Regions from separate parts of the Neobacillus sp. SAB-20_R2A genome, predicted to be linked through region 1. Evidence: riboswitches for the same ligand, from Rfam matches in the RefSeq annotation. Region 1 holds a riboswitch; each other region holds the start of a gene.
What was found. Region 1 has a riboswitch for preQ1 ahead of queC (7-cyano-7-deazaguanine synthase QueC). Riboswitches for the same ligand answer to the same signal wherever they lie in the genome.
Positions count from the first base shown of each region.

Region 2: another riboswitch for preQ1. It lies ahead of queF (preQ(1) synthase); the one in region 1 lies ahead of queC (7-cyano-7-deazaguanine synthase QueC).
Region 3: another riboswitch for preQ1. It lies ahead of V5M37_RS04905 (QueT transporter family protein); the one in region 1 lies ahead of queC (7-cyano-7-deazaguanine synthase QueC).

Region 1 covers NZ_CP145895.1:3,749,064-3,757,195, forward strand. The annotation lists gene V5M37_RS18150 (AMP-binding protein) at 1-1,154, opposite strand, end outside; gene queE (7-carboxy-7-deazaguanine synthase QueE) at 1,513-2,241, opposite strand; gene queD (6-carboxytetrahydropterin synthase QueD) at 2,234-2,716, opposite strand; gene queC (7-cyano-7-deazaguanine synthase QueC) at 2,721-3,380, opposite strand; PreQ1 riboswitch class I at 3,433-3,475, opposite strand; gene V5M37_RS18170 (MTH1187 family thiamine-binding protein) at 3,591-3,893, opposite strand; gene V5M37_RS18175 (nuclease-related domain-containing protein) at 3,976-4,554, opposite strand; gene V5M37_RS18180 (DUF3870 domain-containing protein) at 4,827-5,135, shown strand; gene V5M37_RS18185 (acyl-CoA dehydrogenase family protein) at 5,701-6,909, opposite strand; gene V5M37_RS18190 (CaiB/BaiF CoA transferase family protein) at 6,964-8,132, opposite strand, start outside.
Region 2 covers NZ_CP145895.1:5,845,822-5,853,953, reverse strand. The annotation lists gene V5M37_RS28545 (carboxypeptidase regulatory-like domain-containing protein) at 1-1,675, shown strand, start outside; gene V5M37_RS28540 (S8 family serine peptidase) at 1,743-3,200, opposite strand; PreQ1 riboswitch class I at 3,421-3,467, shown strand; gene queF (preQ(1) synthase) at 3,589-4,089, shown strand; gene V5M37_RS28530 (L,D-transpeptidase family protein) at 4,296-5,723, shown strand; gene V5M37_RS28525 (DUF3052 domain-containing protein) at 5,838-6,284, shown strand; gene V5M37_RS28520 (ParM/StbA family protein) at 7,430-8,132, shown strand, end outside.
Region 3 covers NZ_CP145895.1:978,016-986,147, forward strand. The annotation lists gene V5M37_RS04875 (exonuclease domain-containing protein) at 1-233, shown strand, start outside; gene V5M37_RS04880 (SDR family oxidoreductase) at 801-1,673, opposite strand; gene V5M37_RS04885 (VOC family protein) at 1,828-2,259, opposite strand; gene V5M37_RS04890 (citrate synthase/methylcitrate synthase) at 2,456-3,544, opposite strand; gene V5M37_RS04895 (LysR family transcriptional regulator) at 3,653-4,531, shown strand; gene V5M37_RS04900 (DinB family protein) at 4,588-5,112, opposite strand; gene V5M37_RS04905 (QueT transporter family protein) at 5,240-5,764, opposite strand; PreQ1 riboswitch class I at 5,789-5,833, opposite strand; gene V5M37_RS04910 (DUF4177 domain-containing protein) at 5,937-6,125, shown strand; gene licT (BglG family transcription antiterminator LicT) at 6,344-7,177, shown strand; gene V5M37_RS04920 (beta-glucoside-specific PTS transporter subunit IIABC) at 7,537-8,132, shown strand, end outside.

The DNA of each region.
Region 1 (8,132 bases):
TGCCGTGACCGCTTCGTTTCTTCCGGATTATTAAGATAACCGGCCATAACATTTGGACCGCGGTGAACGATTTCACCCACTTCATTTTTTCCTAGCAGGTTTCCATTGTCGTCCATTATCGCGATGTCCGTAATCAAGGATGCTGTCCCCCAATATGGACCTGATTTTCGCAGTTGGTCCTCAGGTTTAAATACACAGGTAGCCGGATACATTTCGGTCTGTCCCGACCCTAATGCAAACTCACATCCTAGTTCACTGATTCCTTTTTCCAGCGTATTGCGGTCCATAGGGGCCATGGCGTAGAGGCAATAGCGCAGGCTTGATAGGTTATATTTTTTAAAAGAAGGATGGTAGAGAAATGCCCGGTACATCATCGGCAGGCCAAACATCCAGGTGATCTTTTCCTTCTCGACTGTTTTCATAAAGGACTCCGGTTCTAAGCCTTGGATTACCACAACTGTTGCGCCTAAGTGGAAAAAGGACGAGACAAGCGTGTGCTGAGCACAATGGAACACGGGCATCATCATCGTCGCAATATCGTCCTTCGCCATCCCCGCTTCAATAATATTGGCCAGACTGGCAATAAACACAGCTTGATGGTTAATGAGGACTCCTTTCGGTGAGCCAGTCGTTCCACTAGTAAACATGATTTGGGCCAGGTCACGGTCCCCAATCTCCACTTCCGGTTCTTCCGTATGGTCGGAATTTAAGGCATGCTCAAATTTTTCAGCCTCAGTGGCACCCTTTCCAATAATGAGCAATTCCGGACACATGCTTGAAAATTCTTCTTTTTTGTCCTGTAAAAATCCCTCGTCACAGATAAGGACTTTTGCGCGGACCTCTGCAAGAATATACGACTTTTCGTTAAAGGATACCCCTGGATTAATCGGAACCCACACCAAACCCGCCTTTGCGATTCCAAAAATGGCAACCAGAAACTGCCAACTATTTCCGCAAATAGTGGCAACCGAATCTCCTTTTTCTAACCCGAGGTCCAACAGGTAGTTCGCAAAGCGGTTGCAATCTTCATTAAACTCTTGATAGGAAATCCTTTTATCCCCTGAAATGATGGCCGTTTTGGCTGGATTTTTGGCTGCCGTCCTGCGCACAATATCGCCGATGGCCACTCGATTTAAGATGGTGATTTCACTCATGAGCTTCCCCCCGTTTTTCAAATTACTCCTTAATACATGAAATCGCTTCCATTTTTACTTACGTTAAAAAATCTTCATTCCGATTAACAAAGGTTAATTTCTTTATCCGATTGCCTTCCAATCTTACATGTTCAGAATCCTCCTTAACTATGGTTTCAATACCTACTTTAAGAAATGCAAGAATTGTACCAGTTATTACAAATGGTGCACATACTTTCTGACGCCATATATATACAGTTTTCTCCTTGAACAAATGTTATAAAAAAAACACAGTTGTATAGTTTTATAAACAGTTTGATTGTGATGGTAAAAAACAAATAAAAAGCGATGCCGCCATGGACATCGCCTGTTTTTCCACCTAAACTCCTCTTTTATTTCCCCACAAAAAAGTATGCAATTGCGGAAGAACCTTCACATTATTCATTTCGGAGTCCTGCATGACCTTGTCTATCAGTCTTTCATATTTATTAATAAGATGCAGAAGCAGCTCCTGATTATCCATTGTTGACAGATGATCATTACCAACCTGTACAAAGAAGGGAACATCCGGATAACGGAAATGGACTGCTCTGGCATATTCATAATCAAGATCATCAAATACCACAATCTTTAAGCTGAATTGTTGCGCTAAATCATTTTGTGTAAGTTTCCCAATGATTTCATCTAAAATTTCAAAATCCGTCTCCATTTTTGAGCTTGGCGGCTTGGGGGAAATGGTTAATTCATCAATCTCATAAAACCACTCCTGCCACCTGCTCCCTTGGGTTTCGAGACCAATTTTTATTTGATTATCTTTTAGGATCTTAATGAATTCATCGAGATTTTTCAATAACGCAGGATTACCGCCTGAGATCGTGACAAAGGAGAAATTCTTACCGCCGATTCGCTTCATCTCTTCCCAAATTTCCTCTGCTTCCATCATGCGAATATCATTTTTACCGGTGCCATCCCAGGTAAAGGCGGAGTCGCACCAGCTGCAGGAATAATCACAGCCAGCAGTTCTTACAAACATCGTTTTCTGGCCGATGACCATCCCTTCCCCTTGGATGGTAGGTCCGAAAATTTCCATTACGGGTATTTTACTCAACTTCCATCCACTCCCGTCTAGCTTCCGCATAGCTTGTCGGTGTCTCAAACAACCGGACAAATTCCACTCTTGCGCCGCTATACTGATTCTTCCGCTCTTCTTTCGTAAGCGCCTCAGCCATCTTTTCATAAATCCAGACCACCATGTTTTCAGCCGTGGTATTCATTGGCGGTAAGGTTTCATTTAAATAGCGATGATCCAGATGAATTTCAATTTCATTTTTCCAAATGTCTTTAATGTCCCCGAAATCCATCATCAAGCCACGGTCATCAACGTAGCCGCTGATTCCAAAAATGACTTTATACGTATGGCCATGAAGGTTTTTGCATTTGCCTTCATAGCAATGCAAATGATGGGCAGCATCAAAGGTGAATTCTTTGCTCACAAGAACACGTTTCTGATGGTATTTCAATTGACTGCGGTTGATATCTTCATCTATTTTTTGGAGTTTATCGACAATCCGAAAGCCATACATTGCGTTACAACTCCTCTCGTGTGCTTAAATATTGATCAAGGCCGCGTTTTCTTAGTTTACAAGCCGGGCATTCACCGCAGCCATCCGCAATGATCCCGTTATAGCAGGTTAAGGTTTTTTCCCTAACAAAATCCAAGGCATTCAGATTATCTGCCATTTGCCAGGTTTCAGCTTTGTCCAGCCACATTAATGGGGTATGAATAACAAATTCCTTGTCCATCGACAGGTTCAATGTGACATTTAAGGATTTTATAAAAACATCACGGCAATCAGGATAACCGCTAAAATCCGTTTCACAAACACCGGTAACAATGTGCTTAGCCTCAACCTGGCTTGCCAGTACCCCTGCAAAAGAGATGAATAACAGGTTCCGTCCAGGTACAAAAGTGGAAGGCAATTCACCATTTTCTCCATCCTTCACCTCAATGTCCTTACGTGTTAAGGCGTTTGGTGCCAGTTGGTTTAACAATGACATATCTAAAATATGATGCTCTATTCCAAGTTCATTCGCGATATTTTGGGCACACTCAATTTCAAGTTTGTGCCTTTGATTATAGTTAAACGTAACCGCCACTACTTCTTCAAATTGTTCCAATGCCCAAAACAAACAGGTGGTGCTATCCTGTCCGCCGCTAAAAACTACAACTGCTTTATCTTTCTTCATCATAAATTCTCCTTTAAATAGAAAAACAGGACTACTAAAGAAAGCAGTCCTGTTTTCCTTAGTTTTTTAAAGAGGGTAGCTAGAACCTCTACCGCAGGGTGCGGATTTTTTATATGACTATTCGATTATAAACCATTTCTATCAATTTTCAATCTATCTTTCGAGATTTTTTCGGTTTTGTACCCTTTTCAAAAAAAATTCACTCTGACCTTACAATTTTGTTTGTACTGACTGCAACTTCCGCTCCATTGAATGTTCCTTGTCACGGCGATCATCAATTCGTAGATTGGTGCAGACTCTTTGCAAGCCTTTCTGGAATGGGACCTCGTGAATTTCTTGAACAATTTCTAAGAGTAATTTTAAATCCCCTTCAATCAATGTGCTCATCGGGGTTAGTTGATACTTTACTCTGTCCTCATATCGCTGAAGAACTTTATGTATTTCCGCCACATACTCGCTGACACTTGTTGTGCCTGTCCCTACAGGGATAACCGTTATATCAATGATAGCCATCGCTTCATCCTCCTAATTCTTTATATAAAAAGAATATCATATGAAATGGTAAGGACAAAAATTCGCAGACTTAGTTAGCAAATTATCTTTTCATTTGAATCTGTTTAATATGGGCCTGTTTAACGTTAGAATCTGCCAGAGAAAATTTATGTAAAATAGTGTACATCCGGTCGATTTCTATTTGTGTCATTATATTCCTTGTATTGGTAATTTCTTTTTTTATTGATGAAAGCATGGCATTTCTTTTTAAAACCTTTACGTTTTGGGAAGTAACATTTATTTTCTTAAGTGTGCAACGCTCACTAAAAACGATATACGATTTAATAAGGTATTCATCCCCTCTTCCCAATGTGGACTTCAATGCAGTTATGTGTGCTTTATTCTGCCAGACCGGATTAAAGAATTTCTCTTTTTGTTTGTTCGGAAAAACCTGCATCCAATTTTTACTTTTTTCATCGCCAAAAATCCAGCCGCTGTAGTTTTTGGATTCAAAGACATAAAGACCTGTTTCGTGGAGCATGATTAAATCTACTTCTGTGGTTGTTCCATCATATTTTGGTAAATAAAGATTGGTTAAGAGCCTTTTAGGTCCCTTTAATTTTTCTAGTTCCGCAAAAGTTAAAAATTCTCCGTAATTTCCCTTATCAAATAATGTTTTCAAGAAAGTATTCCCACTTGCTTGTTGATAGCTTGAGTTTTTAAATTTTAGGTATTTGGGCACAAAAAATAAGAGTACCAATAACAAAAATAGAATAATAAGACTCATTTCCTTTTTCCTTCTTTCTAAATATCATTACAAGACTATGATACTAAATTTTTGACGAAAAGGGACAATTTACCTATTTTTATCAGAAGGAATTTTTAAAAATTATTATCTTATCAATTCTTCATTTTTATATTATTCTAAAAATAAAACCTCTGGAGGAAATCAGAATGAATACCTATTTTATAGCCGGTCACGCCAAGCTGCCAACCGGTATGGCTGCCAGAAGCATTTATGAAACGCTGACGATTACGGCTGAGATTGATAAGCATTATGGAGTGATCGTGGATGCATCCTGTACGCTGGCTACGGAACATGGTCGTGATTATATTTCTAGGCTGTTGAAGGGGTATAGTTTACGTCATGGAATTGACAAGCCACTCGAAGACTTAAAGAATGGCTATTTAGGAAAAGCCAATCACGCCCTGATTGCAGCGCTGAAGGATTTGTACAAGCAATATGAGACTATGAAACAATGACTATTTCGACGATATCCATGGCGAGTATTTTGGGATGACCATTGCCAATTGGAGTTAAGGGGGTGGCCTTATACCTTTTTATAGGGCCATTTTTTATTTTTTCCCCCTCTGTGCTGATCTTATGACCATTTCATAGGACACTTCCTCTCATCTTTCACTGCCGTTCTGGTCTTATAACCCTTTCATAAGACACTTCCGATTACCTTTTTCCTCCAATTTGGTCTTATAACCCTTCCATAAGACCACTTCCTCCCATCTTTAACTGCCCTTCTGGTCTTATAACTCTTTCATAAGACCATTTCCGCTCACCTTTTCCTTCCAATCTGGTCTTATAACTCTTTTATAAGACCACTTCCTCCCATCTTTAACTGCTATTCTGGTCTTATGGCCCTTTCATATGACACTTCCTCTCATCTTTCACTGCCGTTCTGGTCTTATAACCCTTTCATAAGACCATTTTCCATGAATTTTCAACAACTTTGGTCTAATAACTAACCATCCCTCCATCAACAAAACCATAAAAGGAGCGAATGGTTAAAACCAATCCGCTCCCCCAATAAAAAACCTAAACCGTAACTTTCTCACTCTCAAACGGCCAGGCCGGCAGCATGTTGCTCAGCGCCTTATCCTCACGATACCCTAGCACATATTCCGCCTGCATAACCGTATGAATTTCCCGCGTTCCTTCGTAAATGACCGGCGCCTTGGAGTTCCGCAAAAAGCGCTCTACAGGGTATTCACTTGAATAACCGTAGGCCCCGTGGATTTGCACCGCATCATCTGCCGCTTTATTGGCAAAATCACAGGCCTGCCATTTCGCAAGCGAAGTTTCACGAGTATTGCGCACACCTTTATTTTTCAACTCGCCAGCACGATAAACCAGTAAACGGCTCATTTGCAATCCGGCTTCCATGTTTGCAAGCATTTGCTGCACCAGCTGATGCTTGCCGATATCCTTGCCGAACGTTTTCCGTTGATGACAGTATTTTACGCTTTCCTCCAAACTTGCCATAATCAAACCGACTGCTCCCGCGGCAACCGTGAAACGGCCGTTATCAAGTGCGGACATGGCAATTTTGAAGCCTTCCCCTTCCTGGCCAAGCAAGTTTTCTTTCGGAACGCGCACCTGATCAAAGAACAATTCCCCGGTATTGCCTGAGCGGATTCCGAGTTTCCCTTTTATCGCCTTAGAAGAAAAGCCGGGCATCGTCCGCTCCACGATGAAGGCGGAAATTCCGTGGTGTTTCTTGTCTTTATCCGTATAGGCAAACACGATAAAATGGTCGGCGACATCGCACAACGAAATCCATGTTTTCTGACCGTTTAAAATATAGTAGTCTCCATCCTTCACAGCCGTTGTTCCAAGCGATGCCACGTCCGAACCCGCGCCAGGCTCCGTTAATCCAAACGCTCCAATTTTTTCGCCTTTGGCCTGCGGAACTAGGTATTTATGCTTCTGTTCTTCTGTTCCCCATTGCAATAAAGTCATGCTATTTAACCCGATGTGAACCGAAACTGCAGTACGGAAGGCGGTGTCTCCTCTTTCCAGTTCTTCACAAACAATCGCCAGCGAGTTATAATCCATGCCGCTGCCGCCGTATTCTTCTGGAATGCAAACCCCCATCAAATCCAATTCTTTTAAACGCTGCCAAATTACTGGATCGAAATAACCGCGTTCGTCCCACTCTCGCATGTTCGGATTGATTTCCTTATCAACAAAGCTTCTTACCATTTTTCTTAACATTTCCTGTTCTTCCGTGAATTCAAAGTTCATCGTACATTCTCCCCCTGTTTTTTTTAAAATTCAACTTCGTCACCAGGCAATTTTTTAAATAATGTTATCCGCTTTTAAACGGCTAATCTCCTCAAATGTAAATCCCACTTCCTGCAAGATTTCGTCGGTATGCTCACCAGCCATCGGCGGATGACGTTCAACCCTTGTCTCTGTTCTTGAAAGTTTAATAGGAGAGCCAACGAGCTTTACCAGACCTGCCTCTGGATGGTCTACTTGCACGACCATATTCCGGGCCGAGACCTGCGGGTCGTCAAATACTTGGTCAATTGTGTTGATAGGACCGCATGGAATATTGTTGGCAGAAAATAGCTCCATCCAGTCGCTGACCTGCTTTAACTGGAGCTGGCTATTTAAGATGCTCGTAAGCTCCTGGCGATTTTCGACTCTTGCCTCATTGGTACGGAACTTTTCATCCACCGCCAGTTCGCTTAGCCCAATTACTTCACAAAGCAACGCAAACTGCCGGTTATTCCCGATGGCTATGATCAATTCACCGTCTGCGGCGGAAAATGTGGAGTAAGGCACGACATTCGGATGGTCATTTCCAAGCCTCCGTGGCACCTTACCTGAAATCAAATAATTACTGGCGACATTGGCTAGCGAGCTTACCGCCGTATCCATCAGCGACATATCGATTTTTTGACCATGGCCCGATTTTTCCCGTTCAAACAAAGCGGCTTCAATAGAAATCGCCGAATATAAACCGGTTAAAATATCGACCATGGCCACGCCAATTTTAAGCGGGCCGCTTTCTTCGGTGCCGGTAATGCTCATTAGGCCGCTCATACCTTGGATGATGTAGTCGTATCCTGGCAAATGGCTGTAAGGTCCTGTTTCCCCGAATCCAGTAATGGAGCAAAAAACGAGCCGGGGGTTTATTTTTTCCAGCGAATCGTAACCGAGTCCCCATTTTTCCATTGAGCCCGTTTTAAAATTGTGAATGAGGACATCCGCTTCCTTAGCTAACTTACGGATAATTTCCCGGCCCTCGTCTGACTTTAGGTTGACGGTGATGCTGCGCTTGTTCCGATTGGCACATAAATAATAAGCGCTCACCCCGTTTTGAAACGGCGGGCCCCAGAACCTGGTTTCATCACTGCCGCCCGGGGCTTCTACCTTGATGACATCCGCACCAAGGTCTGCCAAAATCATTGTACAATTGGGCCCAGCCAGAACCCTTGTTAAATCTAATACTTTTACAC
Region 2 (8,132 bases), 2.1 Mb from region 1:
GATTTCAAAAGGTGACATTCTTAACTTTACTGCCGAGGTTTTTGGTAAAGCAGCAAGTGACACCCGACAAGTTATTGTTCTTAGTGCCGTTCAATTAGTTTTAGAAGCAAACCCAAGCAGCGTCGTGGGGGATGGAATTTCAACTGCAGTCTTAACTGCCGTGTTAAAAGACTTAGAAGGCAATCCAATCCCAAATGTAGAAGTCAACTTCAAAACAGAATTGGGGACATTATCAGCCTCTAAGGCAATCACGGATGATAAAGGTCAAGCACTTGTTACACTACTTTCTCCAAAAATAGAAGGAACCGAGCCGCTTGAAAAAACAGTCACAGCTTCCGTGGCTGATGCTGCAAGAGGGGTTTATGCGGAGGATGACATCACGATTCATTTTCATCCGCCAATTATTAAAGGTCAGGTCTTAGATGCCAAAGGTAATCCGATTGCCAATGCACGAGTTTGGATTGAGACTGAAAGCGGCAAAATCGAGGTGACAACGGATAGTCAAGGCAACTATAGCATTACTGTCCCTCGCGCCGGTGATTATTATGTTAACATTCAGGCAGTGTCCATGATTAACGGTGAAGAAGTTACTTCTATCTTTACGCAAAAAGCTCAAGTTCAGGCAAGTGGTCAAAGTGAAGAATACAAATCTGAACCAAAGGTTAGTGGCCAATTATTTGTAGGAACGAGAAACAAACAGATTAAATCTTTAAAGGAAATGTTCCCTAATGCCCAGATCAATGTAAGTGTTTTAAATGATCCAACAGGTAATGTGCAGGCGTCCATTGATTCAGAAGGAAAATATGAATTAACTGGATTTGAACTAAGCAAAACCTACGAGGTAGTGTTCAATATTGTAGTGAATGGAGACCGGTTAGCCGGGAAATTAGCTGAAGTGACTGTTGGAACTGACGGCCAAATGATCATTCAGAATGAGTTAATTGACCCATTTGGATTAATCAAGGATTCTGTCACAGGACAGCTACTTCCGGGAGTTAATTTGAAGCTATACTGGGCGGATACGGCATTAAACAAAGGAAATGGGCGCATCCCAAATACCCTTGTTCAATTGCCGGAATTGCCGAATTTCCATCCAAATAAAAATAACAATCCACAGCTTTCGACAGACATGCTGGATAATACGGAACAAGTTGGAAACTATGCATGGATGGTGTTTGCAAATGGTGATTATTATATTATTGGCGAAAAAGACGGCTATGTAACGTTTGACAGCCGTACAGATTTAAAAACCAATAATACACTTGGGGACAGCTGGGTTAAAGATGGCATTATCCACATCGGTCAAACGATGATGCGGTATGACTTTTCAATGGATCGGGTAGCAGCTTTGCCTTCGGAAACAGATGGTAATGGTTCAATACCGTCGAATCCTTCTGGGTTAGATGGTAATAACTCCAATACACCAGCTCCAACTAATACAGGTGAAAACAGTACAGCGGCAACTTCATCTACTGCAGATGAGGCAGACACTTTAAATGCAAAACAACAATCTGCAGAACCAAAGACGCAAAAGGAATCAAAGGTTTTGCCAACAGGTCTGTCTTTGCCTAAAACAGCAACAAATATGTATAATGCAATATTTTTAGGGTTTTTAATTATAGGATTAGGTATACTGCTTTTTTACAAAAATTTTAGAAAAAAAGAGCAAATATAAAACTAGGTGCCTGGTTCCCACTTTGCTAAATTTACGCAGCAAAGGTAGGGACCAGGCTCCTTTTTAATTATTTATTATTAGACAAGAAATTGAAAATATTAGCCTCCCCAGCTCCGTAAAGCGGGTCAACTCCAACTTTACCGAAATCAATGGCGCTTTGTCTGATGGCTGCGGCGACTTGTGCTGGTGAATATTCTGGATGAGCTGCCTTAATGACCCCGGCTACTCCGGCAACCTTTGGCGCCGCCATGGAAGTTCCATGTAAATAAGAGTATCCATGCCATTTTCCGTCACTGAATTGTGTTGTGGCATTACCTCCTCCAACTGGATAAGAAGGATAGGTTGATAATGTACGATACGTGTAATCACGTTTATCTAGATAATTCCCAGCAGGGTCTTGACGATACAGGCTATCATATAAAGGACCATTATCCCCGCCCGGACCGGCAACATCAATGGCATTGCCGTAGTTAGAATAGAAGGCGATGCTTTTATCTGACCACTCATTCGAAGATGAGACTGTAATAACCCCCGGAATTTGCGCAGGTGCTACACGAGATGGGCCTTTAATGTCTAAACCGTAAGTTGCCTTCCAATAGGCTTGCATATCATGCAGGTTGTTTAAATCCTTTGAGTCATTTCCCGCTGATACGACAACGGTAACACCCTTTTGAATGGCATATTGTGCTGCGCGGTGATAAGCAACCATTGAAGCAGAGTCACCTTTGTCCCCATAGTTATGGGCCATCCATCGCCAGCCGCCAATTGACATGTTAATGACCTCAACCCCATCATTAGCTGCGGCCACAATGGCATCGGTAATCCACGATTGCTGCGCTCCACCTGTTGCCCCAAACACACGATAGGCACGAACGGTTAACCCGGGTCCTACACCCTTTACCTTTCCATTTGCTGCAATCGAACCAGCAACGTGGGTACCGTGGCCATTTTTGTCCCAAGCATCTGTTGTGCCAGGAACAAAGGTTCTAGAGCCTGTCAGATCTGCATTATCCTTTAAATCAGGGTGGCTGAAATCAATGCCCGTATCGATAACAGCAACAACTGTATCATGATTTCCATCATTTAATTTATAAGAATCCCCATTATGTGTTAGGCGCTGCATATCCCATTGTTTATCCCAATAGCTTGGAGCATTTGGGTCAAGAGTTACCTTCTGCCCATTAGGTGTACCCGGGGTAAATTGAATAGCGTCATCGGGGTCTGTTTCCAAATAGGCTTCAAGCTCCCTTCCAGCCGATTGAATATTCGTATCCTGTGAAATTTTTGATAGAAAGTCCTGATTAGAGGAGGCAGCTTCAACGATTCCTATTTCTTCTACAACCCGTTCCACTTTTCCGCCAGCCTGTTCAATTTTTGCAGAGAAGTTTGCCGGAAGCTTTCCTTTATAAGCTAACACATAATGTTCTTGTCCCGCTTCTGCCTTAGGCTTGTCTGCCTGCACTCCGGCAAGCAATGAAATTGAAAGAACTGAACAAACCGATAGAACCGCTAATCTTTTTTTCAACCCAATTCCCCCTAGCAATCTGGTAAATTAACGTTTGAGACGTTATGAGTTGATTTTAGGACAAGGTCATAAAATAAAGTGTCGAACGAACAGTTGGACTGTTAAAAATTTATAGACAGATAGGTACAATATGCTTGTACCCTCGCTAAAAATTTTTCCATTTGACGAATACTGCGCTGTCCAATATAGTATTAATATAAAAATAGAATACCCGTATCGAACGGGAGAGGTTCATAGCTGTTACCCTCTATAAAAAACTATGGATTCATGTCAATAAAGCCATGTCCATAAGGATGTGGCTTTTCTGCTTTTATCCCCTTAGTTTGATTAGAATGGTGAAGGACCTCTCTTGTGAAAGTGCTGGGGCACATTTACAGGAGGTTTTTTTATGTCTGGACGTACAGATGAACAAGGTTTAAAGGATTTAACACTGCTCGGAAATCAGGGCACTAAATACTTATTTGAATATTCGCCGCAAGTTTTGGAGGCCGTCGACAACCTGCATCCAAACCGCGACTTTTTTGTAAAATTTAACTGCCCTGAGTTTACAAGCCTTTGCCCGCTGACGGGACAGCCGGATTTTGCAACGATGTATATTTCTTATATCCCCGATCAGAAAATCGTCGAAAGTAAGTCGCTGAAATTATATCTGTTCAGCTTCCGAAACCACGGCGATTTCCATGAAGACTGTGTCAACATCATCATGAATGATTTAATCAAGCTTCTGGATCCACGGTACATTGAGGTTTGGGGGAAATTTACACCGCGCGGCGGGATTTCAATTGATCCATGGTGCAACTACGGTAAACCGGGCACCAAGTATGAAGAAATGGCTCAATTCCGGTTGATGAATCATGACCTTTATCCTGAAAAAGTGGATAACCGATAAGATACAGCTAACAAGAAGATATACTCAGAAATTCCCTCCCTCCTTTGGTCCTAAGGCCATGGGAGGTTTTTTTATTAAAAAACCTTTACAATATTTTCACTTATGTTAGAGAAATAGAAATTTTACAAATTTACCGCTAAAATTTGACAAAATATTCCTCCTTTTCGTGGTACTTTATAATCATCAACAGAATTGGGGAGAGAAATATGAGGAAATTATCGTCTGCGGTTTTAATTTTTGTATTAACTTTCTTTTTCTTTTCAAGCCAATCAGAGGCTGCCACTTCTCAGTTAATTATTATTAATAAGAAGACAAATACCTTAGCATATTACGATGGAGGCACATTAGTAAGGACTTTTAAGGTGGCGACAGGGAGGTCAAGGGACTTAACTCCCGAAGGAAAATTTAGGATTGTTAATAAAATTGTAAATCGCCCTTATTATACAGGCCATATTGCCGGAGGGGACCCTCGTAACCCACTAGGCGACCGCTGGATGGGCCTTGAGGCAAGAGGAACCTATGGAACCACCTATGGCATCCATGGGAATAACAATGAAAGCTCCATCGGCCGGTACGTCAGCTCAGGCTGTGTGCGCATGCATAACTCGGAAATTCGATGGCTCTTTGACCGAATTCAAAATTATACGGAAGTGGTTATTACCCATTCCGGTGACAGTTTTGATACTATCGCCATGGCTAATGGATACGGAGTAACCGTACCGGTTAATGGAGAGAATCAAGGTACGCCGGCACCACAAATTCAAAACGGCTGGGTGCAAGCAGGTGGCAATAAGTATTATTATGAAAATGGAGCGGTAAAAACAGGCTGGCAGACGATAAACGGCAAAAGATATTTCTTTGATAAAAACGGAATAATGAAGACCGGCTGGCTGACGGAAAGCGGCAAGAAATATTATTTGGATAGCAGCGGTGTGTTGAAAACAGGCTGGCAAGAGATTAAAGGGAAGAAATATTATTTTTCAAATGATGGTGTGATGAAGAGCGGCTGGCTGGAAGATGGCGGTCAAAAATTCTATCTTGATAAAGACGGTGCAGCGAAAACGGGGTGGTTGGAAGACGGTGGCAATAAGTATTATTTTGATGCTGCCGGGGCAATGAAAACCGGCTGGATCGAGGATGGCGGAATGAAATATTTCCTTGACCCTGCCGGCGCGATGAAAACGGGTTGGCTGGAGGACGGTGGAAATAGATATTATTTAGATAATACCGGAGCCATGAAGACGGGCTGGCTTGAAGCGGGCGACAAGAAATATTACTTTGCTAGCGATGGTGTGATGAAAACCGGGTGGGTGAAGGACGGAGAAAAATGGTACTATCTTGACCAAATTGATGGCATGAAGACCGGTTGGATCAATTATAAAGGCAAATGGTATTACATTAACTCCAATGGCGTGATGGATAACACCGTCATCAGCAAGCTCGAGGACTTTGATCCTGTTGTTACGGAAAATACCGGCTGGACGGATATTGCCGGGTATAAATACTTTTTAAAGAAAAACCCTACTCTTGTCACTGGCTGGTTGAACTTCGAGAATAACTGGTACTATCTCTACGTTAATGCCGATATGGCAAAAAACTTCCTCAATGATAGTAATAAGCTTGTTCAAAATTAAGAATCGCAAGGAGAAGACACTTTATGAAGTGTCTTCTTTTTTATATGAAAGGTATGATAAGTCAAAGGAAAAGTTTAAAATGTTTGTAGGTGTATAGGAAAGGAAGGAAGTTCAATGTCAGTGCTAAAGAAGTTGCAGTTTAAGGACCAGGGACAGCCGGTGTTCATTGTCAACGCACCGCAGTCCTACGATGAGGCCATTCGAACATTTGAAGGTGAAGTCCACTGCGAGGCGGTAATGGAACGCTATGATTTCGTACAGGTATTTGGGACAAGCAATGAAGAATTGGGGGCTTTGGCAAAGAGCGCTGAGAAATTCGTAAAAGAAGACGGACTTTTCTGGCTATGCTATCCGAAAAAGTCCTCAAAGACCTATAAAGGTTCTGATTGCAGCCGCGACACTGTGATGTATTTATTGGCAGATGAAGGTTACGAACCTGTCCGGCAGATTGCCATTGACGACGATTGGTCAGCCTTAAGGTTTCGGAAGGCCGAGAATATTAAAACCATGAAGCGAAGTTTTGCTGTTACGGAAAAAGGAAAAGAGCGGACGGAAGATTAGGCAAATAAGTCGAACACACTCTTTCATTCCCATATATATTGAAAAGCTAAGAAATGGATTAGGTACTCAAGTTTGAGTATCTTCTTTTTAGTTTCACCTGGAATTTTGTAATAAACAACCCCATGTATACAATGCGTAAACACGTTTACTTTTCGTATACATTTTGTTTACAAATCCGTTTACACGTATACAAAGTTGTTTACATCCTGACGCCTAGCCATGTATACAGCTTTGTAATTTTCGTAAACATTGCCGTATACATTTTCATCTGCGTTTACTCCGGCCCGTGTCAATTTGATGGGAAGTTGAATGTCAGTTCTTAAAAAATTGTAACCAGCGTTCGCCAGTGTTAATTATCAACACATCAATTCTACGATGAGGTTATTGAAACATTTGAAGTTGAGGTCTACCACGTGCGAAAATGTTTGGCAATGATTTTGTGCCGGTAATTAGGACAAGTATAAAGTATTAGTGCCTCTAGCAAATATAGTGCTGAACGGTTCGTAAAACCAGCCGGGCTTTACTGGCTATGCTATCCGAAAAAGCCTTCTAAGACCTATAAAAGTTCAGATTTGCAGCCACGACATGGGGGTGTATTTACAGGTTGATTAAGACTATGAACCTGTCCTTCAGATCACTATCGACTATGATTGGTCTGCATTAAGGCTTCGGAAGGCAGAGTATAGTAAAACTATGTAGTGAAGCTTTGCTGTAACGGAAATTTAAGAACCACCCTATCGCACTTTGTAACCGGATTGAGAGCGATTCGATAATGCAGGTAAAAACGAAAGGAAATAGATTTTAGGGTCCCTAAAAATGGGTCCCCTTTTTTAGTTTCTCTGAAATATTTGTAATAATCTACTATTGTTTACAATCTGTAAACGTGTTTACTTTTTGTATACGTTTTGTATACAAACGTGTTTACATGTATACAAAGTTGTACGCATTCAGTTATTCCGCCATGTATACAGATTTGTTATTTTTGTAAACATTCACGTTTACAAATTTCCCCATGTTTACATCCTGTTTACAATTTTACACTTGTGTTTCTTTTCGGCCAGCCTCATTGAAGAAACTAGTAATCTTCTATACGCTTATAGAAAGTACTAGATTGCAATCCTATTAAATGAAAAGGAATGATGAACATGACTAAATCCAGAATTGCAGCTATCGATGTAGGTAATGACTCCATCAAGGCTATTTTTGGTGAATTAGAATATGAATTAAATATTCCTAACATTATCGCAAGAGACACCGAGGACCGCCCTGTCATAGGCATTGAAGAACTGGACAGCAAAGACCCATTAGATGGGATACATATTAAAGTGCACTCCCCTGCCCTAAAGGAAAATAATATTATCTATCGTGTCGGAAATTTGGCGACAAAAAGCAATAACACTACCGAGCTGGACCCTGGCAGCAGCAAGTCTGAGGAAGACCAGACATTAATTATGCTATTTGCGACATTGGCAATGGATGCCGTAAAAGCCGAATTCCCGCGCACGAAAAACATTATTGATGCCAATTACACATTAGGAACGGGCCTGCCGCTGCGTGAAGTAAAGGAAGGCAAGGATGCCGGCTATCGTTCGAAATTGCTTGGTAATGTCCATCAGGTTGAATTTCTTGTAACTCCAAAATACCAAGGCATTAAAGTTAATATTAGGTTCAATGAAGTAAAGGTTTATCCTGAAGGCTTTGCGGCCTATATCAACCTTGTCATGGATAATAATTTAAAAGTAATTAATAAGGACTTAATCGATAAACGCATTTTAATTCAAGACATCGGCGGCCTCTCCACGGACATCGCCGTCATTAAAAACCGCAATGTCGACGATGACAAGGCGC
Region 3 (8,132 bases), 2.8 Mb from region 1:
TGAGGAATGTGCCTTGGAAACAGTATGGCTTTCCAAATGGCAAGCTGATTACCCTTTTGGAAGCACATGAAATCACAAACTATCAAACACATAGAGCGATGGACGATATTACATATTTGATGGAATTGCTTAAGCGGACAAGTCCAAAAGGTAACCTTTATCTGCAAGAAGTTCTTGAATTTGGACCGATGAGAAAGTATCAGCCGGCTGCTTCGAGGGCGAAGATGGGTTGATATCCAGTTACAGAAGGAATTATAAGGACAAAATAGTGAAGAAAATAGGATAGAGTGATCGTATAAAAGATCATAAAACCATGTAGCTGTAAAAAAGGGTACCTTTTGGTTTTATAAAGGTTTCATAAGACCATCAGGCCATGAAAAACAGTATTTTGTGGTCTTATAAATGGTTTATAAGACCACCCAGCTATGAGAATCTGTATTTAGTGGTCTTATAATATCTTCATAAGACCACCCAGCCATGTAAAACGATATCAAGTGGTCTTATAAAAGGATTCATAAGACCACTCAGCTATGAAAAACGGTATCAAGTAGTCTTATAAAGGGCTTATAAGACCATCCAGCTATGTAAAACGATATCAAGTGGTCTTATAAAGGGCTTATAAGACCACACAGCTAAGAAAAACAGTATCGAGTGGTCTTATAAAAGCTTCATAAGACCACCCAGCCATGTAAAACGATATTAAGTGGTCTTATGAAGAGATCATAAAGCCCACTCGGCCCCGAAAAAGAGGCCGAGTGGCTTTTTTAAATAGCGCACTAGGTATGGCTAATCCTCCAATCCTACCCGTTAATAATCGTCCCACCATTAACATGAACCATTTGCCCGCTCATATAGGACGAATCCTCTGAGGCTAAGAAAACATAGCTTGGCGCCAGTTCATGAGGCTGCCCGGCACGCCCCATTGGAGTATCTGATCCGAAGGTGGCGACCTGGTCCGCCGTAAAGGTCGATGGAATAAGCGGAGTCCAGATTGGACCAGGGGCAACCCCGTTTACGCGGATTCCCTGCTTCGCCAATGAAAGGGCTAACGAACGAGTAAAGGTGACGATTGCTCCTTTTGTGGCCGAGTAATCAAGCAATTGTTCATGTCCATGGTAGGCTGTTATGGAAGCCGTATTAATGATGGATGCTCCTTTCTTTAAAAAAGGAAGCGCCATTTTCGTCATATAAAAATAGGAGAAAATATTGGTCCTGAATGTTTTTTCCAGCTGCGCACTAGTGATATTTAAAATACTTGGCTGCGGGTGCTGCTCCGCCGCGTTGTTGACCAAAATATCCAATCCGCCGAACTCATCAATTGTTTTCTTCACAACATCCTTGCAGTAGTCCTCATTGCCAATATCGCCAGAAAAGAGAAGACATCTTCGTCCTTCGGCTTCTATGATTCCTTTGGTTTCCTCAGCATCCTGATGTTCTTCTAGGTATACAATTGCTACATCTGCACCCTCTTTAGCAAAATAAATCGCAACTGATTTTCCAATGCCACTGTCACCGCCAGTAATAATCGCGGTTTTTCCGGATAATTTTCCGGCCGGCTTATAGTTGGAATCAACAGAAATCGGCTTTGGGTTCATTTCACTCTCAGTTCCCGGCTGATGGTTCTGATGCTGCGGCGGAAACGTCTGCTTTTTTTGACTTTTATTGCTGCTCATTTTCTAACCCTCCATTGATTTTCATCTCTCGTTAGTGTTAGAAAAATGAGAAAAATTATGATGTTAAAAATAAGTCTTAGTAGTGGAGCCTCCTAATACGACAAAGGCTCTGTTCCATTGCTGCGAACAGAGCCTTTTGTTATTGGATAAGATATTATTGGTGCGGTTTGCCTTCTGTGAAAACTTGGAAGGTTATGCCGAATTTGTCTGTTACTTGACCATAGGCAGGGCTAAAGAAAGTTTCCTGTAAAGGCATTCCAACTTGACCGCCTTGGGAAAGTCCTTCAAACATTTTCCTTGCTTGGTCTGCATCATTGGTTGAAATACAAATGGTCACTTGATTTCCGCTTTGATGCTCCTGTCCAGGGAAGGTGTCGGAAAACATTACTTCTGACTCACCAATTTTAATGGTCGCATGACTTACCAAATCCTTGGCTTCAGCAGGCAGAGGATATTCTGGATTTTCAGGCATTTCACCAAAACTTTGAGAGAATAAAACCTGTGCATCCAGTGCCTGTTGATAAAACTGGATCGCTTCCTTAGCGGTACCGTTCATCACGAAATAGGGGATTAATTTTACTGACATGAACATTCACTCCTTGAAATCCATCAAAAATTATTAGTTAACATTTTAGTAATGAGGCCTCCATTGACCAACAGCCATTGAAAACAACACAATTTCTATTATTAACTAATAAATTTATTATAAGACACAGAACGAATGTTCGCAATAAATTTTCTTGAAAAAAGATACAATCATCGAGGATTGGATGGTCCGGAATTTATTTGAGTGTTCCAATATATTTGGACTGCGGCCGGTAGATGGTATTGTTTTCTGCTTGCTCCAGAACGTGGGCTGTCCAGCCAACGATTCTGCTTGCGGTGAAGGTTGGTGTGAATAGGTCTGCCTCCATGTTGATGGCTTTCATGATGGCTGCGGCGTAGAATTCTACATTTGTATAAAGGGAGCGGCCGGGTTTTATTTCCTCTAACACTCTTACGGCGGTTTTTTCTGCTTCCATAGCGAGATCAAGCCATGTATCTTGACCAACCAGCTCCTGTAATTTGGCCTTTAAGGCAATAGCACGCGGGTCGTGGGTTTTGTACACCCGATGTCCAAATCCCATTAATCTTTCACCCTTAGATAATTTATCTCGCATCACCTTTTCAGCATCTCCGGCCGCTGCAATCTCATCCAAAAGTTCAATTACTCCTGAAGGGGCGCCGCCATGAAGCGGTCCTTTCATCGTTCCAATCGCTGATGAAACGGCTGATACTAAATCAGATTCAGTTGATGCCGTCACCCTTGCTGAAAAGGTTGAGGCATTCATGCCATGTTCAAGTGTCAAAATCATATACGTTTCGAGTACCTCCACATGGGCTTCTAATGGGATCGAACCATTAAGCATATAAAGGTAATTAGCCACATGATCTAATTCATTCAACGGAGGAACAAACTCTTTACCCTCCAGCTGTCTTTTCCGGTATGCAATGATTGTCGGGGCGAGGGCGGTGATACGAATAGCCTGTGATACAGTCGGCTTCCAGCCATATTCGGAATTCCCAGCTTCAGCTGAAATGGCTGTTCTCATTACACTCATTAGGTCCATATCAAAAGGGAGCAGATCGATTAATTTTTTTATATTCTCCGGAAGTTCACGGTTGCTCTTTAACTCATTTTTCAAAGCCCGTAACTGAGCATCATCAGGTAAATAGCCATGCCAGAGCAGGTGGGCAACTTCTTCAAAAGAGTAATTTTGAGTTAGCCTTCCGATTTCATATCCCCGGTAAATAAGCTCTCCCTTTTCACCATCAATATGACTGATCAATGTTTCGGCGGCGACAATTCCTTTTAAACCCTTCTGAATCATACAAAATCTCTCCTTCCTTTATTTGTTAATAGTTTATATAATAAATTTGATTAATGAAATTAAATAATTTTAAACGAATTGATTAATTTCTTTAATAAGGAGGAGAATATGGAATTCCAATGGCTTAACACGTTTATTACGGCAGCTGATTGTGGGAATTTCCGCAGAACGGCGGAAATCCTTTATATTTCACAGCCATCTGTAACGGTTCATATAAAACAATTGGAACAAGAGCTCGGTATTCAATTATTTGATCGGGATGGAAAAAAAGTAAAACTAACTGAAGCGGGGAGGAGATATTTGGTTCATGCAAAAAAACTGATTGAGGTTTATCAGGGGGGACTCGAGGACATTCACTCATTTAGTCAAGGCTACACAACGAAATTTTCCATTGCCATATCACCTCTAATCGCAGATACTATCCTGCCATATGTTTTAAAAAGCTATACAAACAAGCATCCTGAGGTAGAGATTTCGGTTAAAATTATCGAATCCGTTGGTATCGAGGATGCGGTATTTAGGGAGGAAGTTGATATCGGGCTGTCCTGTTTACACAGCCTTCATCCTGAATTGATTAGTGAGCTTTTATATAGGGATAGGGTTATGCTAGTTGCGCCCCACGATGGGAGAGATTCCGAAACAGCACCTCCGTTAGACGAAGAAGAGGTTTTAACATCGAACTATTTGTTAACCCATAATCACCCAGGTTACTGGGATGGTCTTTGCTATGCAATCAAAACCAAATATCCAAAAGTAAGAATGATGAAAGTATCACAGGTACACATTACAAAAAGATTCATCGTTGAAGGGCTGGGTGTCTCTTTCCTTCCGACATCAACGGTCAGAAGAGAGCTGCTAGAAGGGAGGCTCTTAGAAGTAGACTGCCAAACCATCCACCTGCCCGAAGCAAACACCTACGCCATCATGAAATACGACCACTCCAAACAAAAAGAATTTCTCGAGTTTATCTCAAACTATCGGATTTAAAAAACAGTGTCCGCCTGAGGCAGACACCGTCCACGAGCGGTGCCTGACACCACCCGTTATTTCAAATTAGTTAAGTATCGGTCTGTCACGATGCTGAGGTGGTGGATTGCATGGCCGGCGATGATGTAGGCGATGGCGCGGGTGGTGACCTCCGTGCCATTGGCGTTGCCGACATTTGTCCAGGCAGACTCTGGCATGTTCTCGACCAGCGTGATAGTTGCTTTCCTGACTGCAATGAAGTCAGCAAGAATAGATTTTAGTGGCAGCTCGCCCATTTGTGCTCCAGCCACATAATCATTTTCGTCAAACCCTGCCAATGGAGTCTTGTCACCGCGGCCAACTCGAAGCAGGCGGTAGCTCATGATTCTCTCGGTATCTGCCATATGGCCAAGCACTTCCTTGATTCTCCATTTACCAGGTTCATAGCGGAATTGCGAATCTTCCTCTGAAATTCCTTCGTAAACAGAAACCGCTTTTTCAAGGCTTTCCTTAAGAATCTGCAATAAATCTCCTTCAGGAACTAACTGAACATACGGTACATAATAATCTGGGAACTCATTGTTATTAGGACGCTGTAGCATTTAAAAAACCCCTTTCAAAAACTCTGAAAAATTAACTATCTTCATTTTAGAGTTTTTTTGAAATTAATACCATAAAAAAGAGCTGCCGCCTAGGGTGTACCCTTAAAGCAACAGCTCTTGAAATCTTTTATTTAAAGATTTTATCAAAATGAACGCGTTTGTTAATGAAATACATGACTGGGATGCCGACAGCCATTACAACGAATTCCCCAACTGCAGTAGTTAACCATGTAAACAGGAATGGCAGATCGAACGCCAAATGGAGTTCAATCGCAATGAGAAACATCGTAAAGGTGAACACCAACGTATTCACAATCATCCGAGCCCAGATTCCTTTAATAAACCGCGCACTTAAAATCGTAATGACCAAAGCAATCAAAGATTGGCCAACTCCGAAAATGAGGTCATAGGCCTTCATTGGTGAGAAAAATAAATTCGTTAAAAATACCCCTAAAATGATCCCGTAGAGATACTTTTTATTGAAAACGATGAGATGGTTAAACATCTCTGAAACGCGGAATTGCACCTGGGTAAACCCAAATGGCTGAATTAATGCCGAAACGACGATGTACAAAGCTGCGACAATACCGTTTACAACAATCTCCCGCACCTTGCTGTTTGCAGCGCCCGAATTATACTGGGCGTCTAGCATATTTGCTGTTTTTTCCATATTCATTTCTCCTTAGTTTTTTATAGTGGGAGGTTCTCGAACCACTTAAGGTAATATATTAACAAACTATTATATTAATACATAAAAAAATGGCAGTCAATTACAGTTTTTGGGATAATGAGAATATAAACAATATAATTTGCGGAGGAAAACCATGTACGAATATAAATTTGAAAAAATTGAGCTTAGCAAATTAAGCGGAAAACCTAAAGGGGATTATCAGGAACTTATTCATCAGAACGCGAGGAACGGCTGGAGGTTGGTCCAGATTTTTGCGCCGGGAATTGCTGCATATGGGTCTGCGGCTTATTATGAAGCCATATTTGAAAGAAAAGTAGATTAAAGAAATACTAATAATAACTGAACATTATCCATAAAAAGACCCTCGATAAGAATTGCGCCTGGATTAAAAGAATGATAAAATCTAACCAAATAACTTCAAATTTTTAGGATTGTTACTGACTCATCAGGCAAAACCTATGACTAATGTTTTTATTGCATTAGTTTTAGGTTTTTTTATTTTCCTTTTTATCACAAATATTCCACAAATAGGTGATTTATATGAAAATCGCAAAGGTAATCAACAATAACGTTATAAGCGTATTGGATGAACACAATAAAGAATTAGTCATTATGGGCAGAGGGCTCGCGTTTCAAAAGAGACCTGGCGATATTGTCGATGAGAGCAAAATCGAAAAAGTCTTCAAACTCGAAAACAAAGATGTTTCCGATAGATTTAAAACGCTATTGTACGATATTCCGCTAGAATATATGGCTGTTTCTGAAGAAATCATCAACTATGCAAAAGAAAAACTAGGGAAAAATCTGAATGATAGCATTTATGTCTCCTTAACCGACCATATACATTTTGCGATTGAACGGCATCAGAAGGGCATTAATATTTCAAATGCTCTGTTGTGGGAGATTAAAAAGATTTATCAAGACGAATTCTCTATAGGGCGGGAAGCGTTAAAAATGATTCAAACCAAACTTGGTATTTCGCTTCCGGAAGATGAAGCGGGCTTTATTGCGATGCATATCGTAAATGCGGAATTAAACGATGAGATGCCAAACCTAGTCAATATAACCAAACTCATTCAGGATATTTTAAACATCGTCAAGTATCATTTTAAAATCGAACTTGATGAGGAATCCTTAAATTATTTCAGGTTTCTTACCCATCTTAAGTTTTTTGCACAGCGCCTTTTCAACGGTTCCCATTTAGATAGCGAGGATGATTTTCTTTATAACTTAGTGAGAGAAAAACATAAAGAAGCATTTGCCTGTGCGCAAAAAATTAAAGATTATATTGAAAAAGCCCATCAACATGAGATCACAAAGGAAGAAATGGGCTACCTCTCCATTCATATTCAGCGCGTGGTGAACCGAAACTAGTAAAATTTTTTTAAAAAGATAGCGTTGACACCTTTTGAAAGCGCATGCTATTATGTGAGTACAAATTAATATTAATTTATTAGGATTGTTACTGATTATGCAGGCAAAACCTAAATTGCAAACTAGGCCTTATGCTTTGGTGCGCAGTTTAGGTTTTTTTATTTTCATAAAAGGCGGTCTTCACCTGGTCCGGACAGGAAGCACCGCTTAAAGCAAATCAAAAAGTAAATATTTAGAACAGGATTGTTACTGGTCATGCAGGCAAAACCTAAGTCATAAAGAATGTATCAGGGACGCTATGTCTCCGGCTTCTTAATGGCTTAGGTATTTTTTTTACCAAAATACTAGAGGTGATGAAGATGTCGAAAAACGAAAGATTAGCTAAAGAAATTCTCCAGCTAGTTGGCGGTGAAGAGAATGTCAACTCACTTGTCCACTGTGCAACTAGGCTTCGTTTCGGACTAAAGGATAAATCAAAAGTCAATAAAGCAAAGTTAGAAAAAACGGACGGCGTCATTACTGTTAAAGAAAGCGGCGGGCAGTTCCAAGTGGTAGTAGGAAACAATGTTCCGGAAGTGTATGCGGAGATCGGAAAAATCTCAAACATCACAAAGGATTCAAAAATCTCTTCCGCTAAAGATAGTGGAGAAAAAGGAAATTTCTTAGGTAAAGCCGTAGATGTTGTATCCAGTATTTTTGCACCGCTTCTTGGTCTTATGGCAGGGGCCGGTATCCTTAAAGGATTATTGTTAATTGCTGTGAATTTTGGCTGGATAGTCAATACGGATACAACTTATACGATTTTATACGCGGCAGCAGATGCGATGTTCTACTTCTTGCCAGTATTGTTAGCCATTACAACCGCACGTAAATTTGGCGGAAATATCTTTGTCGCCGTTACGATTGCAGGTGCATTGCTCTATCCGTCGATTGTGGCGCTTAAAGCGACTCCACC